Regions from separate parts of the Lysinibacillus sp. Bpr_S20 genome, predicted to be linked through region 1. Evidence: riboswitches for the same ligand, from Rfam matches in the RefSeq annotation. Region 1 holds a riboswitch; each other region holds the start of a gene.
What was found. Region 1 has a riboswitch for S-adenosylmethionine ahead of metA (homoserine O-acetyltransferase MetA). Riboswitches for the same ligand answer to the same signal wherever they lie in the genome.

Region 1 (4,077 bases):
CCAAATAGTGATAGGAGTGGAAATTCATCAGATAAATAACAGCATAGTAGTTTATCTCCGGAAGCCGTGAATGACATGAAGTTTAAGTATAGAGAAATTAAAAAATGATGCCCCTGACGTAATCAAGGTCATCATTTTTTCTTTACATTTACTTCTGAGCTTACGCTACAAAAGACAAGTGCTGAAAGAAATTAAATATGATATTCAATCTCATCAACAAAATCCCATTCGTATGGTGTTTCTTGGTAAACGTAGTAATTCAACCAATTCGAGAATAATAAATGCGTATGGGCACGCCACGTATTAAGTGGTTCATTTACTGGATCGTCATTTGGGAAGTAATTCACCGGTACCTCAATATCTAATCCTTTCGCGACATCACGATTATACTCATCAGCTAACGTTGTCGCATCGTATTCTAGATGACCGGTAATCATGATATTTTTATTATCCTTAGATTGCACGATGAAAACGCCAGCATCTTCTGAATAAGACAGTAATCGTAAATCAGGATGGTTGCGGACTTCATCAATCGAAACAGATGTATAACGAGAATGTGGTGCCGTAAATAAATCACTAAAACCTCGTACTAAATCCACTGTTAAATCCGTAATGACATGAGAATAGACACCTGAACATTTAGAAGAAAGCTCAATTTTGCCGATACCATAATGATGATATAATGCCGCTTGTGCGCCCCAACATATATGTAGAACCGATGTTACGTTATGCTTTGACCAATCCATAATTTGTGAAATTTCCTGCCAATAGTTCACGTCTTCAAATGCCATTTTTTCTACTGGTGCACCCGTAATAATCATGCCGTCATAGCGGCGATGGCGAATTTGATTGAAAGTCGTATAAAATAACTGCAAATGTGATTTACTGACATTTTTCGATTCATGCGTAGCGGTATTTAAAAATGTAATATTCACTTGTAACGGTGTATTCCCCAATAAACGAAGTAATTGCAGCTCTGTTTTTTCTTTTTCTGGCATTAAGTTTAAAATTAAGATATTTAACGGCCGGATTTGTTGCGTTTTTGCTCTATCCTCTTCCATTACGAAGATTTTTTCCTCTCGTAAATGTTCTCCAGCTGGTAAGTTTTTTGGAATATTAATTGGCATCTTGCATTCCCCTCTCTTTTATTTCTCTCTGTTGAAATCAATTAGTGCAACGGGCACCCCGCAAACCTCAATAAGACTTAAAATTAAAAAATCCCTCTCATTCCATATGAGATAGAATGAGAAGGATTAAGTCCACGTTCACTCTTATCTCTCAAAGGATAATCCTTTGCTGGAATTAGCACCTTTCTAACTTTTGTTAGAGGTTGCTGAAGCGTCATCGGGCCAAATCCCTCAACTTCTCTTGATAAGATTATTTAATTAAAAAGAATTGTAACATGAACAATTAAGAATATCAATAATACATAGAATATTTCGTTATTAATCATGCATGTCATTATGGTATTTGTTTAACACTAATGTGAAAGTTATGTCTACATATTTTATGGTAAACAAGCTGTAATTATGTTAACATATACCTTTAGTAACAGAGAGGAACGTGAAAAGTTTGATTAAAATTGAATTCCCAAAACCAGATTTAGTAATTCGCCAACGCGAACAAGATTTAAAGCCAGGTGATGTACCAATCACTCCATACTTCGGTTTTATTGACTTCCATAAAATCACACGTGAAAAAGGCGGCATATTCTTATTCTACAATGAACAGAATGAATTATTATTTGTCGGTAAAGCACGTAAAATTCGCCAACGTATTAAAAAGCATTTTGAGGATAATGTGTCTCCGATGAAAAATCACCGTGATGAAGTTTTCAAAATTGAAGTGTATGAAGTAGATGATCCAATGGAACGTGAAATTTACGAAACATACGCGATCAATACATTCCGCGCTAAATACAATGTTGATAAAGTTTTTTATTAAAATAAAAAATACTTTTTAACAAAAAAGAATCTGCTCGTCATCTATGTAGCTTACTACACTGATGGCTTGCAGATTCTTTTTTTAATCTAAGAAAAAGGCTTTTCGTTCTTTAGTAATCCATTCCTCAAGTTCCTGATCATCGCGCTTTAATAGTCGATTGACCAGCACGTCATGCCATATATAATCCTCTAATAAGTAAATATGAACAGGATCATTTGTAATAAAGGCCATTTCTTGATTTGACGGTGAATGACCATAAATCATCTCTTGACTATCTACTGACAGGATAAACCAATGCGGTGTGGAGGTTTTCTTCGTATAGTTTGTAATACGATGCTGGTCTATGGAAGCAATATTTTCATCCACATACAATGAAATGCCATGAACCGGAATATGTTGAGAGACCTCTTGTATATCCTCTCTCAATTCTTCAAACATATCTTCCCACATCGATAATATAACTTTTTTCTCCGCTTTTTTTAATAATGACTGACAATAATTGACGATTGCCTCTTTTCCTTTTAAGGTGACAACCTTATGCTCCGCTTCCTGCTCTTCTACCTCTAATTTTTCTAATTGATCACTAATTGATGTGAAATTCGATTGCCAACGGTGCTGAATTTGTTGTAAAAACACAGCAACTGGAATGGCTGAGTATGTCGTTTGATCTGCCGTTTCTTCTTTTAATACTAACCCTTTTTCAACGAGTCCATTAAGTATGTCATATATTCTTGCGCGTGGGATACCGGAATTTTTACTTACTTGATAGGCACTAACATGTTTATTTTGTACGAGTGCCGTATAGGCCTTTGCTTCATATTCTGTGAATCCCAGTTCTTTTAATTGGGCGATTAATAATTCCATCGAATCCCTCCATTTCCTCTATTATAAGACAAGGCTATGAAGATAAGCCAACGAAAAAAATAGGTCTTTACAGCTTAATGAATTTTAGTTACTATTTCAGTAGTAACTATCTAAAGAGGTGTAAACATGCTATTTGATGTAGATTTAAATGTAGTCATATTGTTACTATCTTTTGGGTTTTTAGCCGCCTTTGTGGATGCGGTCGTTGGGGGTGGTGGCTTAATTGCATTACCTGCCCTTATGTTTGCGGGGTTAAATCCAGCAGCAGCCGTAGCAACCAATAAGCTTGCTGGTACAATGGGGTCTTTAACATCAACTATTTCCTTCTATCGTTCCGGTCAACTAGAAATTCGTTCGGTACTCAAATACTTTCCCCTAGCCTTTATTGGATCGCTTTTTGGTGCATGGACCGTACATTTAATCAATCCTGAATTACTAAAACCACTAATGCTTATAATGCTTGCAGCTGTTGCAGTCTATACAATCTTCAAAAAAGACTGGGGTTCAGTAGCTGCAGTCAAAAATTTAAAATTTACGCACTTAGTTTTATTCATGTTATTGTTATTTTGCATTGGTTTTTATGATGGATTTCTCGGTCCAGGAACTGGCTCATTTTTAATTTTTAGCTTTTTATTAATCGGCTTTGATTTTTTAAAGGCAGCAGGAAATGCCAAATTTTTAAACTTAGCAAGTAATTTTGCGGGCCTTTTAATGTTCGCCTACTTAGGTCAAATTCATTATGTCTACGGTTTACTGATGGGGATCGCTCAAATTGCCGGTGCAACTATGGGATCCCGAATGGCGATAAAAAAAGGTAGCGGCTTTGTTCGCATATTATTTATTATCGTAACGATTACCTTGCTCACTAAAAATGCGTATGATTATATAAAAAACGCCGTAGATATCTAACTCTACGGCGTTTTAGTTTGTCGACGAACTTTCTATCCCTTCATTTCGAAGAGATTATTTCCTCCACTTCAAGTTGTATCCGTCGTTCCATTGATTCTTTCCGTCGCTTCGAGGATTCTTTCCGTCGTTCCAATGATTCTTTCCGTCGTTTTGAAGATTCTAACCGTCGCTTCGAGTTCTATCCATCATTTCGAAGGTTCTATCCGTCGCTTCAAGTTCTATCCACGAATCCTGGGGTTCTTTCCACTACTTTGGACGTTCTATCCATCATTTCGAAGGTTCTATCCATCACTTCGAAGGTTCTATCCGTCGTTTCAAGTTCTATCCACGAATCCTGAGGTTCTTTCCACGACTTTGGAC
Region 2 (4,077 bases), on a different contig from region 1:
TCATCACTAACATCGGCATATTAGGGAATTCAGCCTTAGGCAACAACACTAAATTGCGCATCATTTGCTGTAGCTCTCGGTACCATTTCACTGAAACGACTGACGAAAAAGGGACCTCATCCTTCATTTCATCTTTACCTTCTAAACTACGCGTTAAAGACTCTAATGTGATTTCATGAGTCAGTTTCACATTTGCCGTCAGGGCACTTAAACTAGTTAAAGCATTTGATAGTTTACCTGGCAAAAGCTTTAAATGAAGCCACGGTGAAGTTAAAATAATTCCCGCACATTCATATTTTCGTTTTTGCATGGTATGTAGTATTAGTGTTGCACCAAGCCCATGTCCTATTAAAAAGACAGGTAAATTATACGAAAAAGCTTTCTCCATTAGATGCCTTGTATATTTGTTGTATTCTTTAAAATCTTCATCGTGAACACGAGAAAACCCTATATTTACTCCATGATTAGGTAAATCCCCCATGACTATGTGGAAGCCTTCCAACCTAAGTTTTTCTATTAGCCATGCATACCAACGGTGATTTTCATATGCACCATGAAGAATAGCAACCACAGCCTTTGCTTGTCCATCAGCTTCCCATTTCCACATTTCACACAGTCCTCCTAAAAAATAATTACACATTGATTATATCTGAATATCTTGATCATTTTAATTTTATATTTCCATCAAGTTGTGTATTTGATACGATAATATTACATCATAGAAAGAAAAGAGGCGATTCTAATGATCTATCCATTTAAAGGGAAAACACCAAATATCGATCCTTCTGTTTTTATTGCCGATTATGCAACCGTTACTGGTGACGTTACAATAGGTGCTGAAACAACAATTTGGTTTAACACAGTTATTCGTGGGGATGTATCACCAACAATTATCGGAAAAAGAGTTAGTATTCAAGACCTCTGTTGCTTGCATCAAAGCCCAAAATATCCACTAATTATTGAAGATGAAGTAACAGTAGGACATCAAGTAACTTTACATAGCTGTACGATTCGAAAAAAAGCCCTAATAGGTATGGGCTCAATAGTTTTAGATGGAGCGGAGATTGGAGAGGGTGCATTCATTGGGGCAGGTAGCCTTGTACCTCCAGGAAAAGTCATTCCTCCAAATAGCTTAGCACTTGGTCGGCCCGCAAAGGTTGTAAGAGAATTAAATGAAGAAGATAAAGAAGATATGGAACGCATCATACGTGAATATGTAGAAAAAGGCCAATACTATAAATCTCTTCAACCAAAACATTAATAGCTATTTCTAAACTAAGTAGCTCCACGTTTGCTTGGGCAACCGAGCCATCCATGATTAGGAGTAGGAGTTTATTTTTTTTCGTAAAAAAAAACAGCGAAAGGGGCTTACAATGTTGAGCCCCTTTCTGTATTAGTATTTTAATATAGTTTCCTAGCTACTTCATCACTTTAGCTGAATAGTTTATAAACCTGCTTTTTCTTTTAATGCGTCAGCTTTGTCAGTTTGTTCCCAAGGTACATTTAAATCAGTACGACCAAAATGACCATATGCTGCAGTTTGCTTATAAATTGGGCGACGAAGGTTAAGCATTTTAATAATCCCAGCAGGGCGTAAATCAAATAAGTCGCGTACCCATTTTACAATTTCACTTTCCGTAACTCTTCCTGTCCCAAATGTATCAACAGCAATAGATACAGGTTGAGCAACACCAATCGCATAAGCTAGTTGTACTTCAGCTCGATCTGCTAAACCAGCTGCTACGATATTTTTTGCCACATAGCGTGCTGCATATGCTGCTGAACGGTCAACCTTAGTTGCGTCCTTACCTGAGAAAGCACCTCCACCATGACGTGCATAGCCACCGTATGTATCAACGATGATTTTACGTCCAGTTAGACCAGCATCCCCTTTTGGACCACCAATGACGAATCGACCTGTTGGGTTGATGAAATATTTAGTATCGGCATCTAGTAATTCTTTTTGAACAACTGGAGCAATTACAAATTCTTTTAAGTCTGCTTGAATTTGCTCAAGCGTAGCTTCTTCATCATGCTGTGTTGAAATGACAATCGTATCAACGCGCACTGGTACATTATTTTCATCATATTCAACCGTTACTTGAGTTTTTCCATCTGGACGTAAATATGCTAATTCACCTGACTTACGTACTTCCGTTAAACGACGAGCTAATTTATGGGCTAAACTAATTGGCAATGGCATAAGCTCTGGCGTTTCGTTACATGCATAACCGAACATTAAACCTTGGTCACCAGCGCCAATTGCTTCAATGTCAGCGTCTGTCATTGAGCCTTCACGCGCCTCTAATGCTTGATCAACACCTTGAGCAATATCAGGTGATTGCTCACCGATCGCAACAAGTACTGCTAGATTTTCTGCATCAAAGCCATATTTCCCACGTGTATAACCAATTTCGGCTACAGTATCACGAACTATGCCTTTTATATCTACATAAGTAGAAGTAGTAATTTCTCCTGATACTAATGCTAAGCCTGTTGTTACTGTTGTTTCACACGCTACACGTGCGTTTGGATCTTCTGCTAAAATAGCATCTAAAATGGCATCCGAGATTTGGTCACAAATTTTGTCTGGATGTCCTTCTGTTACACTCTCTGATGTAAACAGTCGACGGTTTGTCATTTGGTTTTCCTCCTATTACTTTTACAAATAATATTTGCGAATTAATACGGTACTCATTACCCATGTCAAGTTCACTCCTAAGGAATTGAACCCTCAAGCCGTTGTTGCTGTCGCTACGTTTGCACTTCGCTTTCGCACAGTAAACATTTGTTGCTGTCGCTACACTTTCGCACAAATAAACAGCTCTGCTTTTAACACGAGGATTTCGAAAGATCCGTCATTATAATAAGGAAAGGACTATATACTTACCTTTAATTCGTTTTTAACAATAAAAAAATCCTTTTCTCACGCTTACTTAACATGAGGAAAGGAATAATGACTTCGTAACCTTTCACTCTTATCGTTCAAGGGGTATCCCCTTGCATCAGGTTGGCACCAACGCATGTCGTGAAATAGTTCATGCAGGTTGCCGGGTTTCACAGGGCCTGACCCTCCACCAGCTCGGGATAAGAGTATCCGTTCAATATCTCATAATACGTAAAAGGTCGAACATTGTCAAATATTTTTCACTTATGCACTACCGCTATGTCTGCACTACGCTTTCGCGCAAAAAACACCTAAGGCAAGCACAAAGACATTCCTGGCAAAATTGCTGAGGCATAATTGTTTGTATTCATATAAAAAAACTATGAGATTTATCAAGAAATTAATTTGGATTATGCTGTAAATTTAAACAAAATAATCCCTACTCTCCACCTCACATCATGTGTTAACATATGTGTAACCCCTTACAGCATTTTTTGTAGCGAACGCAGAGCATCAGCTACAGAACATGTGGTGGATGAATATGATATTTTAGCCCCTTTTCAGTCGAAGACAAGCTCCAACTAAAAACACGCTAATTACTTCACATCCTGTGCGAACCTCATGTTCTAAACACAATTTTGCTGTGTCGAAAGTGAATGTGTGATCACTTAATATATATAGGGTAAAAAGCATGATCAAAACGAATGAATATACTTTTTGTCGTTTTCTTGAAAAGTAATAAAATCTAAAAAATAATTTCTTAATTAGTATAGATTATTTAAGCAATTGTGTTATACTATTTTTGAAATTAAGAAAATCTCCCTCAGACTCAAGGGAATACTATAAAAAAGGATGGTATTTAATCGATGAATTCAGTAGAAATTGCAAACGAACTGAAGGAATTATTAAGCGGCGGTAACATTAATGTTCAACTTTCAGTACCACAATTAGCTGAAAAAGCTACTTCTCGTGGTGAAGCTATGTTAACAGTAGATGGCGCAGTTCGTGCAGAAACTGGCAAATACACTGGTCGTTCACCTAAAGATAAATATACGGTAGAAGAAGAAAGCACAAAGGATAAAATTGACTGGGGTAAAGTTAACCGACCAATTTCTTCTGAAGTGTTCGATAACTTATATGTAAAAGTAGTAAAATATTTAAAAGAACGTGACGAATTATTCGTATTCAAA
Region 3 (4,077 bases), on a different contig from region 1:
AAGCTTTGTATACTATTCATGTAATTCGCCTCCTAACTCCTCAACGTCTACCCCGTTTTCTTTAAAATACTTCAGTGCCTTTTCTACGATATGCGCCTTACCATGTAGATGCACGACAATATTACCAACAATGCCGTTTTTTAATTCAATGATATTGGCTGTTAATATATTTGGTTGTACATCATAGACTTTGCTCACTTCTGCAAGTAATGGTTTCCCTGTACTTTCACCAAGGAATGTTAAACGAATCACACTTCCCGAGACATTTAATTGCTTGATAAGAGAAGGAGATAAGTTGCGTTGAGATATGGTATTTAAAAACTTTCGGGTCGTTAAATGCTGAGGCTTTGAAAAGAGTTCTATAGCAGATCCATTTTCCACAACCGTCCCTGATTCAAGAACGGATACATCATCGCAAATTTTTTGAATAACATTCATTTCATGTGTAATGAGTAAAATAGTGATGCCCAGCTCACGATTAATTTTCAAGAGAAGATCAAGAATAGCGTCAGTTGTTTCGGGGTCGAGAGCACTTGTTGCTTCATCACTGAGTAAAATCTCAGGTTCTTGGGCAAGGGCCCGTGCGATAGCGACACGTTGCTTTTGCCCCCCTGAAAGCTGACTAGGGTAACTATCTAATTTCTCTGTTAGGCCAACAATTTCTGCATATTTTGCAACGCGTTGTTTCACCTCAGAGTCACTATAGCCAAGAAGCTTTAATGGTACCGAGATATTGTTGTATACGGTTGCTGTTTTTAAAAGGTTAAAATGTTGAAAGATCATGCCGATTTTTTGACGGGTTTTACGAAGGTCGTTAAGAGAAAGGGAAGTAATATCTACATGATCAATCAATACTCTTCCTGTTGTTGGACGCTCTAATAAATTGACACAGCGTATAAGGGTACTTTTTCCGGCACCACTGTAGCCAATAACTCCATGGATTTCACCTTTTTTGACATGCAAGTTAATACCATCTACTGCTTTGACGATACCTTTTTTAGTTTTAAATTCTTTTGTTATATTTTCTAATTGAATCATCTGTGATATCTCCTTTCTAAGCCCTTCTATAAATCAAGAATCTGCTAGTCTCGCAGATTCTTGATTTTATGAAAGGTCCTTAATTGTTACTACCAGCCTGGAATAACAGAACCTTTGAATTCTTCTTCAATAAATTTGCGTACTTCATCCGATTGATAAGCTTCAACAAATTTCTTTATTGTTGGATCATTCTTGTTTTCTGCACGTACCACAATGTAATTAACATATGGAGAGTCAGTAGATTCTAAAAGAATGGAGTCTTTTTTAGGATTAATGCCTGCATCAAGAGCGAAGTTCGTATTAATTGCTGCTAGATCTACTTCACTAAGCTGCTTTGGAATTTGTGCAGCCTCTAATTCAATGAATTTCAAATTCTTTTTGTTTTCTTCCACATCGCGAATAGATGCTGTTAAGTCTGCACCGTCTTTTAATTTAATATAGCCTGCCTCTTGAAGGACGAATAGGGCACGGGCTCCGTTTGTTGGGTCGTTTGGTAATCCGAATGTTGCACCATCAGGAACTGCATCCAATGATTTATATTTCTCAGAGTATATGCCCATAGGATTTAAAATTGTTTTTGCTACTGGCACTAAATCTGTATTGTGATCTTTGTTAAATGCATCGAGGAATGGCTTGTGTTGATAATTATTTACATCAAGATCACCTTCGGCTAACGATGTATTTGGTAACACATAATCAGAGAAAGTTTTTAGTTCTACCTCTAAGCCATTTTTTTTAGCAACTTTTGCGGCAACCTCTGTAATTTGTTCGTGTGGTCCAGAAGTTACACCTACTACAATCTTATTCTCATTAATAGCCTTACTTTCTTTACTATCTTCTTTAGAACCACAGCCTACTAATGCAGCTACCAGTGTGAGACTCGCTAAACCTAATAAAATTTTGTTTTTCTTTTTCATGAAACATACCTCCAAAGTTGTATTATCGGTTTGTAAAAATAAAAAAAACCTTCTTATAAACTAAGAGAGGCTCATGAAAAATTGTCCTCTCTTATCTTTCAAACGATGATCGTTTGCAGGATTTAGCACCTTCCTTAAAAAAGGAGGTTGCCGAGCTTCATAGGGCCAGTCCCTCAGCTACTCTTGATAAGAGATTTATAATATTTTTTTGTAAATCCGATAGAACTAATATAAATTATAGGATATTGTAAGTCAATTGAATTTTTAAAATTTTTTATTTTATTATAATATTTAGCCGCGAAAGAATTGCTAAAACTGTCCCATAGCAAGTTTGAAACAGTTTTTCGAAAGTAGGGGATTGCAATGCTCATGAGCTAAAATAAGTTTAATTTTTCAATTCTGCTGATTGCTTCGCGTAAGCGGTCTTCGCTAACAAGTAAACCAACCCGTACATAGCCTTCGCCGTATTGACCGAAGCCATTGCCTGCAGCTACTGCAATATCAGCTTTGTCTAGCAATATATCGGTAAATTGTTCACTCGTAAAACCAAGTGGAACAGGGAGCCATGCAAAGAAAGAGCCTTTTGGTGCTGTGACTTGCCAACCAATTCGCTTAGCTTCTTTGATCAGGACGTTTCGCCGGCGCTCATAAGTCGTTCTTAGCTGATCAGCACAACTCTGGGAAGCAGTAAGTGCAACTGCCGCGGCTTGTTGCACTGCAGGGAATTGACTACAAAATAGATGATCTTGAATAAGGTTAATGGCTGCAACAATATCAGGATTACCAACTGCAAAACCTATGCGCCAGCCTGCCATATTATACGTTTTGGATAATGTATACATTTCGATACCGACATCTTTAGCACCATCAGCCTGCAGGAAGCTGATAGGTTGATTGCCGTCAAATCCAATCGCCCCGTAGGCAAAATCATGTGATACGATGATGTTATGCTTTTTTGCAAAGCGTACTGTTTCCTCGAAAAATTCTAGTGTTGCAGTACCTCCAGTTGGGTTGTTTGGGTAATTCAAGTAAAGAAGCTTTGCCTTTTCTTTAACTTCATCGGATAAAGCATTATAATCAGGCAGGAAATTGTTTTCTGCAAAAAGTGGCATGACTTCAAAATTAACATCACCCAATACGACACCAGATAAGTAATCTGGATATCCGGGATCAGGTAATAGCATTGTATCACCGGGATTTAAAACGGCTAACGGTAGCTCAACAAGGCCAATTTTCGTACCACCGAGAATAGCAACCTCTGTTTCAGGGTCAATATCCACATTGTATTGACGTTTGTAGAAGTCTGCTGCGGCCACTCGTAATTCTGCTATGCCACGAAATGGAGAGTATTTATGATTTTGAGGATTTTCTGCCGCCTCCTGTAATGCTTGAATAATGTGTGAAGGAGTGGGTTGATCTGGATTTCCTTGACCAAGATTGATAACATCACGCCCTTCAGCAAGAGCAGCGTTTACTTTTTGCACAAGTGCTGCAAAAAATTGAGTTGGGAGTTGCTGTAGTTTTTTTGAGAATTCCATGCACGACCACCTTTTTCAGAATATAATAATTATTAAAGATATGATGCACATAATATTACTTTTTTTAGTAATTGTCTAGAGCCTAATAGTATATGAGGTGAGGAAAATTGAACAAAGTCTCGTATTTTATCGTCAATGCTTTTACTACAGAGCTTTACAAGGGAAATCCCGCGGCAGTCTGTTTACTAGATTCAGCAATACCTGATTCAACCATGCAGAAAATGGCTCAGGAGATCCCCGTACCAACAACAGCTTTTGTTCAAAAGAAGGATAATGATTTCTCTCTTAGATGGTTTACGCCAGCGAAGGAAATACCGATTTGTGGACATGGAACAATCGCTAGCGCTTTTTTGCTCTGGAAACTAGGAATTGTACCCGTGGATTCTCCAATTATATTCCAGACTGTAAGTGGCCCTTTGCAAGCAAATTGGTTGAATGAACTAGTTGAGATAACAATTCAAAAGTATCGATTAGAAGAGATTGAATGTCCTTTGGAGCTTGAGGAATGGCTTGGTGTGAAACCAATATATGTGGGGAAAACAGAGTTGGATTATATAGTGGAGCTGCGTCACGAAGAGGATATT
Region 4 (4,077 bases), on a different contig from region 1:
AAATTGAGTGTCCATTCATACCCATGGGCAACGTTTTTTATTAATATAACGGGTTCTTTTGCACTTGGCTTTCTCTTTGCATTCGAACCAAGTGAATGGATCTGGCATTTTATAGGGCTTGGTTTTTTAGGAGCTTATACAACATTTTCAACATTTGGTTTTGAATGTTTGCAGCTCTTAGAGCAGAAAAAATGGAAACAAACGATTATTTATATATGCACTACCGTTTTATGCGGTTTACTTTTCGCTACACTTGGCTTTTCCCTTGTGTAGCAGCATTGATGAAAAACTAGAGGTGATTTTTTGACACAGCCATCCATTGAACAATTACAAGCGCTCCAAGCTGAAATTGAACAAACATTATATACTTTAATCGACCTGGAACTAGAAGAAAACTTTCCAGAAATGAATACACGCTTTGCACAATTACTTACAAAGGTGCAGGCAGCTAAGTTAATTGATTATAAGCTTGATGTCCTCGTTGACCCTCAAGACTTTGCAGCAGAAACATGTACTCTACTACAATGTTTAATAGAAGCTAAGGCTAGACCAAGAAAAAGACAACGCCTTCTAACCCATCGTATGATTTTAAAAATATGGCTTCGTAAAAATCAACGCTTTATGAATGAATTTTTACCACAAATGTTTTAGGCACCTTTTACTGTCTCAAGGGCGTCTCTTTTTAAAGTAGCAATTGCTGCAACACCTCTCTTATTTCCCCCTTCCAATCAAATTTAGCTACGTAAGAATAGTAACCCCCAACAAATCATACATGGCGCTTTGAAGTTAAGTTTGATTAAAAAGTGTTGCAAAAATCGACATTTTATTATATTATTTATTTTATTGTGAAAAAAATAATATATTTGCTTCTTATCAAGAGAGATGGAGGGACTGGCCCAATGAAATCTCGGCAGCGGAACTTATGATAAAGTTACTGTGCCAAATCCAGCAGGCAAAGGCTTGATAGATAAGAGGAGTGTTTTATAGATATAAGGCCTCTTCTTGATATTTCAAGAAGAGGCTTTTTTATTGAAAAAGAATGGACAAGAAACGTGTTCAATTTTGGAGGTTTACATGAAGAAAGGGAATCCATGGGCGCTCATCCCATTTGTTGTTTTTTTAATTTTATTTATTGGTTCTGGAGTTATTACAGGTGATTTTTATGCCTTTCCAGTCATTGTAGCTATTGCCATTTCAGGCGCTGTGGCCCTAGCAATGAATCGAAAAGAATCCTTTTCGAAAAAGGTTGATATCTTTTGCAAAGGCGCAGGAAACTTAAATGTCATGCTGATGGTTGTTATTTTTCTCTTGGCTGGAGCCTTTTCAGCGGTAACAAAAGGCATGGGGGCAGTGGACTCCACTGTTAACTTTGCTTTATCGGTCGTTCCACCAAACATGCTTGTCGTAGGCTTGTTCGTTATTGCCTGCTTTATCTCCCTATCAATGGGTACATCGGTGGGAACGATTGTTGCACTGGCGCCAATTGGAGTTGGGATAAGCGAGCATACCGATTTTTCCATTGCTTTAGTAATGGCAGCGATAGTTGGCGGTTCGATGTTTGGGGATAATTTATCCATTATTTCAGATACAACCATTACTGCCGTTCGCTCACAAGGCGCGGAAATGAAGGATAAATTCAGGGTGAATTTTTGGATTGTGTTGCCGGCAGCTATTGTTACGAGCATTATTTTAGGGCTTATTACAATGGGTGAAGCGGCCCAAGTGGAGCATTCAAACTATAATTGGATAAAAATTGCTCCTTATGTTTTAGTTATTATATTAGCGTTAACTGGCATGAATGTTTTCCTTGTTCTAGCACTTGGGATTGTTCTCGCAGGGGCTGTTGGTTTAGCAGATGGTAGCTATCATTTAATGAGCCTATTGCAAAAGATTGGTGAAGGAATGTCAGGCATGTATGAAATGGCATTTCTTGCGATATTAATAGCTGGAATGGTGGAGATTATTAAGTTTAACGGAGGAATTGACTTTCTTCTTCACCTGGCAACGCGAAGAATTAAATCGAAAAAGGGTGCTGAATTTGGCATTGCCGGACTTGTGGGCCTAACAAATTTATCTACAGCCAATAATACAATTGCTATTTTAATTGCTGGTCCGCTTGCAAAAAATATTGCTGATCAGTATGGGATTGAACCGAGAAAGTCCGCGAGTGTATTAGATATTTTTTCTTGTACGGTCCAAGGTCTACTGCCATACGGAGCTCAATTCCTGGCAGCCGCAAGTGTAGCAGGAATATCTCCTGTAAGCATGCTGCCATACTCTTTCTACCCAATTCTTATAGGAATTTGCGGAATCATTGCTATACTTGTCGGATACCCTGCAAAAAAGATAGCTTGAACTTCATCAATTAAAAAATATTGATCGTACATTAAAATAATCCAATCGTTTTGAAAAAAGATTAATCAAAACGATTGGATTTTTTATTTGAAGCAAGTCTTTAAGCTCCTATGAACAACTGCGTTAATGATCTGATTTGGACCGATATTGTTTTTTGAGAAATATAACTCCTTATCCTTATAGCATATATTCGGAATTACCAAGAGGTTGATGTAAAATAATTTGTAAGAATAAAAAAGGAGTTGTTGAATGCATGAGTACAGTAAATAAATCTTTAATAATTGCAGGAATTTTTGGTATCTTTATTTATATGATTGAAGATTTTCATTTGAACTTTATCTGGAAATTTTTATTGTTATTTACCCTTGTTACTATCACAAAATCAGTTGCAGATAGACTATTTAAAGCGAGATGACCTAAAATCATATTTAATAAATTGATGAAGGAGAATTCTTAAAATTTTACAACTATACTTTCTCGTTAGTTATTTCATAACGTCTATATTTGACCATAAATCCAATTCCAAGAATAGGTCCAATCGCTAACAGTGTAAAGACCCACTCCCAGCCAACGATCCTTTGAATGACAGGAACTAGATTTATAGAAAATATAGTGAATAGAAATCCAATACACATTTGAAAAGTAAGGGCTGTGCCTACATAATCAACTTCGGCTATTTCTGAAACAGCAGCAGAAAATTGGGCGGAATCAGATATGACAGACATCCCCCAAACCATGGAAATTATTAAAGTTAACCAAATATACTGCCCGAATGTAAAGCCTATAGCTATCGAACAGATTGCACTAATAACCATAGAAATAATCGTTAAATTGGCTCTTCCAATTTTATCGGAGATTAGTCCCCCTATCACACAACCAATCCCTCCAGCAATTCCGATTGAAATAAAGGAGGATAACGCTATGAACCAATGAGGCGTATCAGGCGAATAGGCTAAGAAACTAGCTGTTAAAAAAGCAGGAAGCCATGTCCACATCGCATACAATTCCCACATATGGCCGAAATAGCCGTAGTTCGCAAGCATTACTGGTTTATTCATAACTACTTTTTTTATTAATTTTAAAGAGAAGGGTGATTTATTGGCTTCAATCGGAGCATCTTCTAAAATAGAAGTAACCATTATTGCCGATAATAAAGCCAAAACTGAAGTACTAATTATCACGACTTTCCAGTTTAATGAAGAAAAAAACATAATGACAAAATGCGGTAATGATGATCCTATTGTTAGTGCTGCTATTAAGATACCAATTGCAAACCCACGTTTTTTCGGAAACCATTGTGATAAAATTTTCACAGCTATTGGATAGACACCAGCGAGCGTTATTCCAGTTAAAACCCTAAGTAGAATACCTAAAAAAGCGTAATGAACAAAAATTAATAATCCATTTAATAGTGCACCTAAAAATACTGAAATCGCAAAAACCTTTCGGGGATTAAAGCGGTCTGCAACCCCAAAATATGAACTAAACAATGACCCAATTACAAAGCCAATAGGAATAGAAGCTGAAAGCCACGCTTCTGAATTGGGGCTAATATTCCAAATTTCAATTAATTCGGGTGCAATCACCGATGCACTAAACCACAAGCTTAATGCACATAATTCTGATAATCCTATCCATACCAATGCTCTCCAAGAACCTTGAATCATAATATCCCCCCAAATAAATCAATATGGTTTATAATCTTCAGCATGCTCCTATATA

Region 2: it holds a riboswitch for S-adenosylmethionine, as region 1 does, so the genes downstream of both, metK (methionine adenosyltransferase) here and metA (homoserine O-acetyltransferase MetA) in region 1, are expected to answer to the same signal.
Region 3: it holds a riboswitch for S-adenosylmethionine, as region 1 does, so the genes downstream of both, MWJ95_RS04925 (MetQ/NlpA family ABC transporter substrate-binding protein) here and metA (homoserine O-acetyltransferase MetA) in region 1, are expected to answer to the same signal.
Region 4: it holds a riboswitch for S-adenosylmethionine, as region 1 does, so the genes downstream of both, MWJ95_RS23960 (Na+/H+ antiporter NhaC family protein) here and metA (homoserine O-acetyltransferase MetA) in region 1, are expected to answer to the same signal.

Annotation. Positions count from the first base shown of each region.
Region 1 is NZ_JALNLQ010000005.1:250,473-254,549, reverse strand. Features, by position in the region: gene MWJ95_RS15050 (GerAB/ArcD/ProY family transporter) at 1-39, shown strand, start outside; gene metA (homoserine O-acetyltransferase MetA) at 192-1,127, opposite strand; SAM riboswitch class I at 1,269-1,378, opposite strand; gene MWJ95_RS15040 (nucleotide excision repair endonuclease) at 1,573-1,944, shown strand; gene MWJ95_RS15035 (TrmB family transcriptional regulator) at 2,026-2,808, opposite strand; gene MWJ95_RS15030 (TSUP family transporter) at 2,935-3,717, shown strand.
Region 2 is NZ_JALNLQ010000004.1:22,801-26,877, reverse strand. Features, by position in the region: gene MWJ95_RS11185 (alpha/beta hydrolase) at 1-607, opposite strand, end outside; gene MWJ95_RS11180 (gamma carbonic anhydrase) at 743-1,261, shown strand; gene metK (methionine adenosyltransferase) at 1,445-2,641, opposite strand; SAM riboswitch class I at 2,976-3,094, opposite strand; gene pckA (phosphoenolpyruvate carboxykinase (ATP)) at 3,754-4,077, shown strand, end outside.
Region 3 is NZ_JALNLQ010000002.1:60,056-64,132, forward strand. Features, by position in the region: gene MWJ95_RS04915 (methionine ABC transporter permease) at 1-20, opposite strand, end outside; gene MWJ95_RS04920 (methionine ABC transporter ATP-binding protein) at 13-1,038, opposite strand; gene MWJ95_RS04925 (MetQ/NlpA family ABC transporter substrate-binding protein) at 1,128-1,955, opposite strand; SAM riboswitch class I at 2,044-2,148, opposite strand; gene MWJ95_RS04930 (pyridoxal phosphate-dependent aminotransferase) at 2,330-3,493, opposite strand; gene MWJ95_RS04935 (PhzF family phenazine biosynthesis protein) at 3,601-4,077, shown strand, end outside.
Region 4 is NZ_JALNLQ010000020.1:6,715-10,791, reverse strand. Features, by position in the region: gene crcB (fluoride efflux transporter CrcB) at 1-273, shown strand, start outside; gene MWJ95_RS23965 (hypothetical protein) at 304-651, shown strand; SAM riboswitch class I at 868-974, shown strand; gene MWJ95_RS23960 (Na+/H+ antiporter NhaC family protein) at 1,075-2,355, shown strand; gene MWJ95_RS23955 (hypothetical protein) at 2,609-2,770, shown strand; gene MWJ95_RS23950 (MFS transporter) at 2,823-4,022, opposite strand.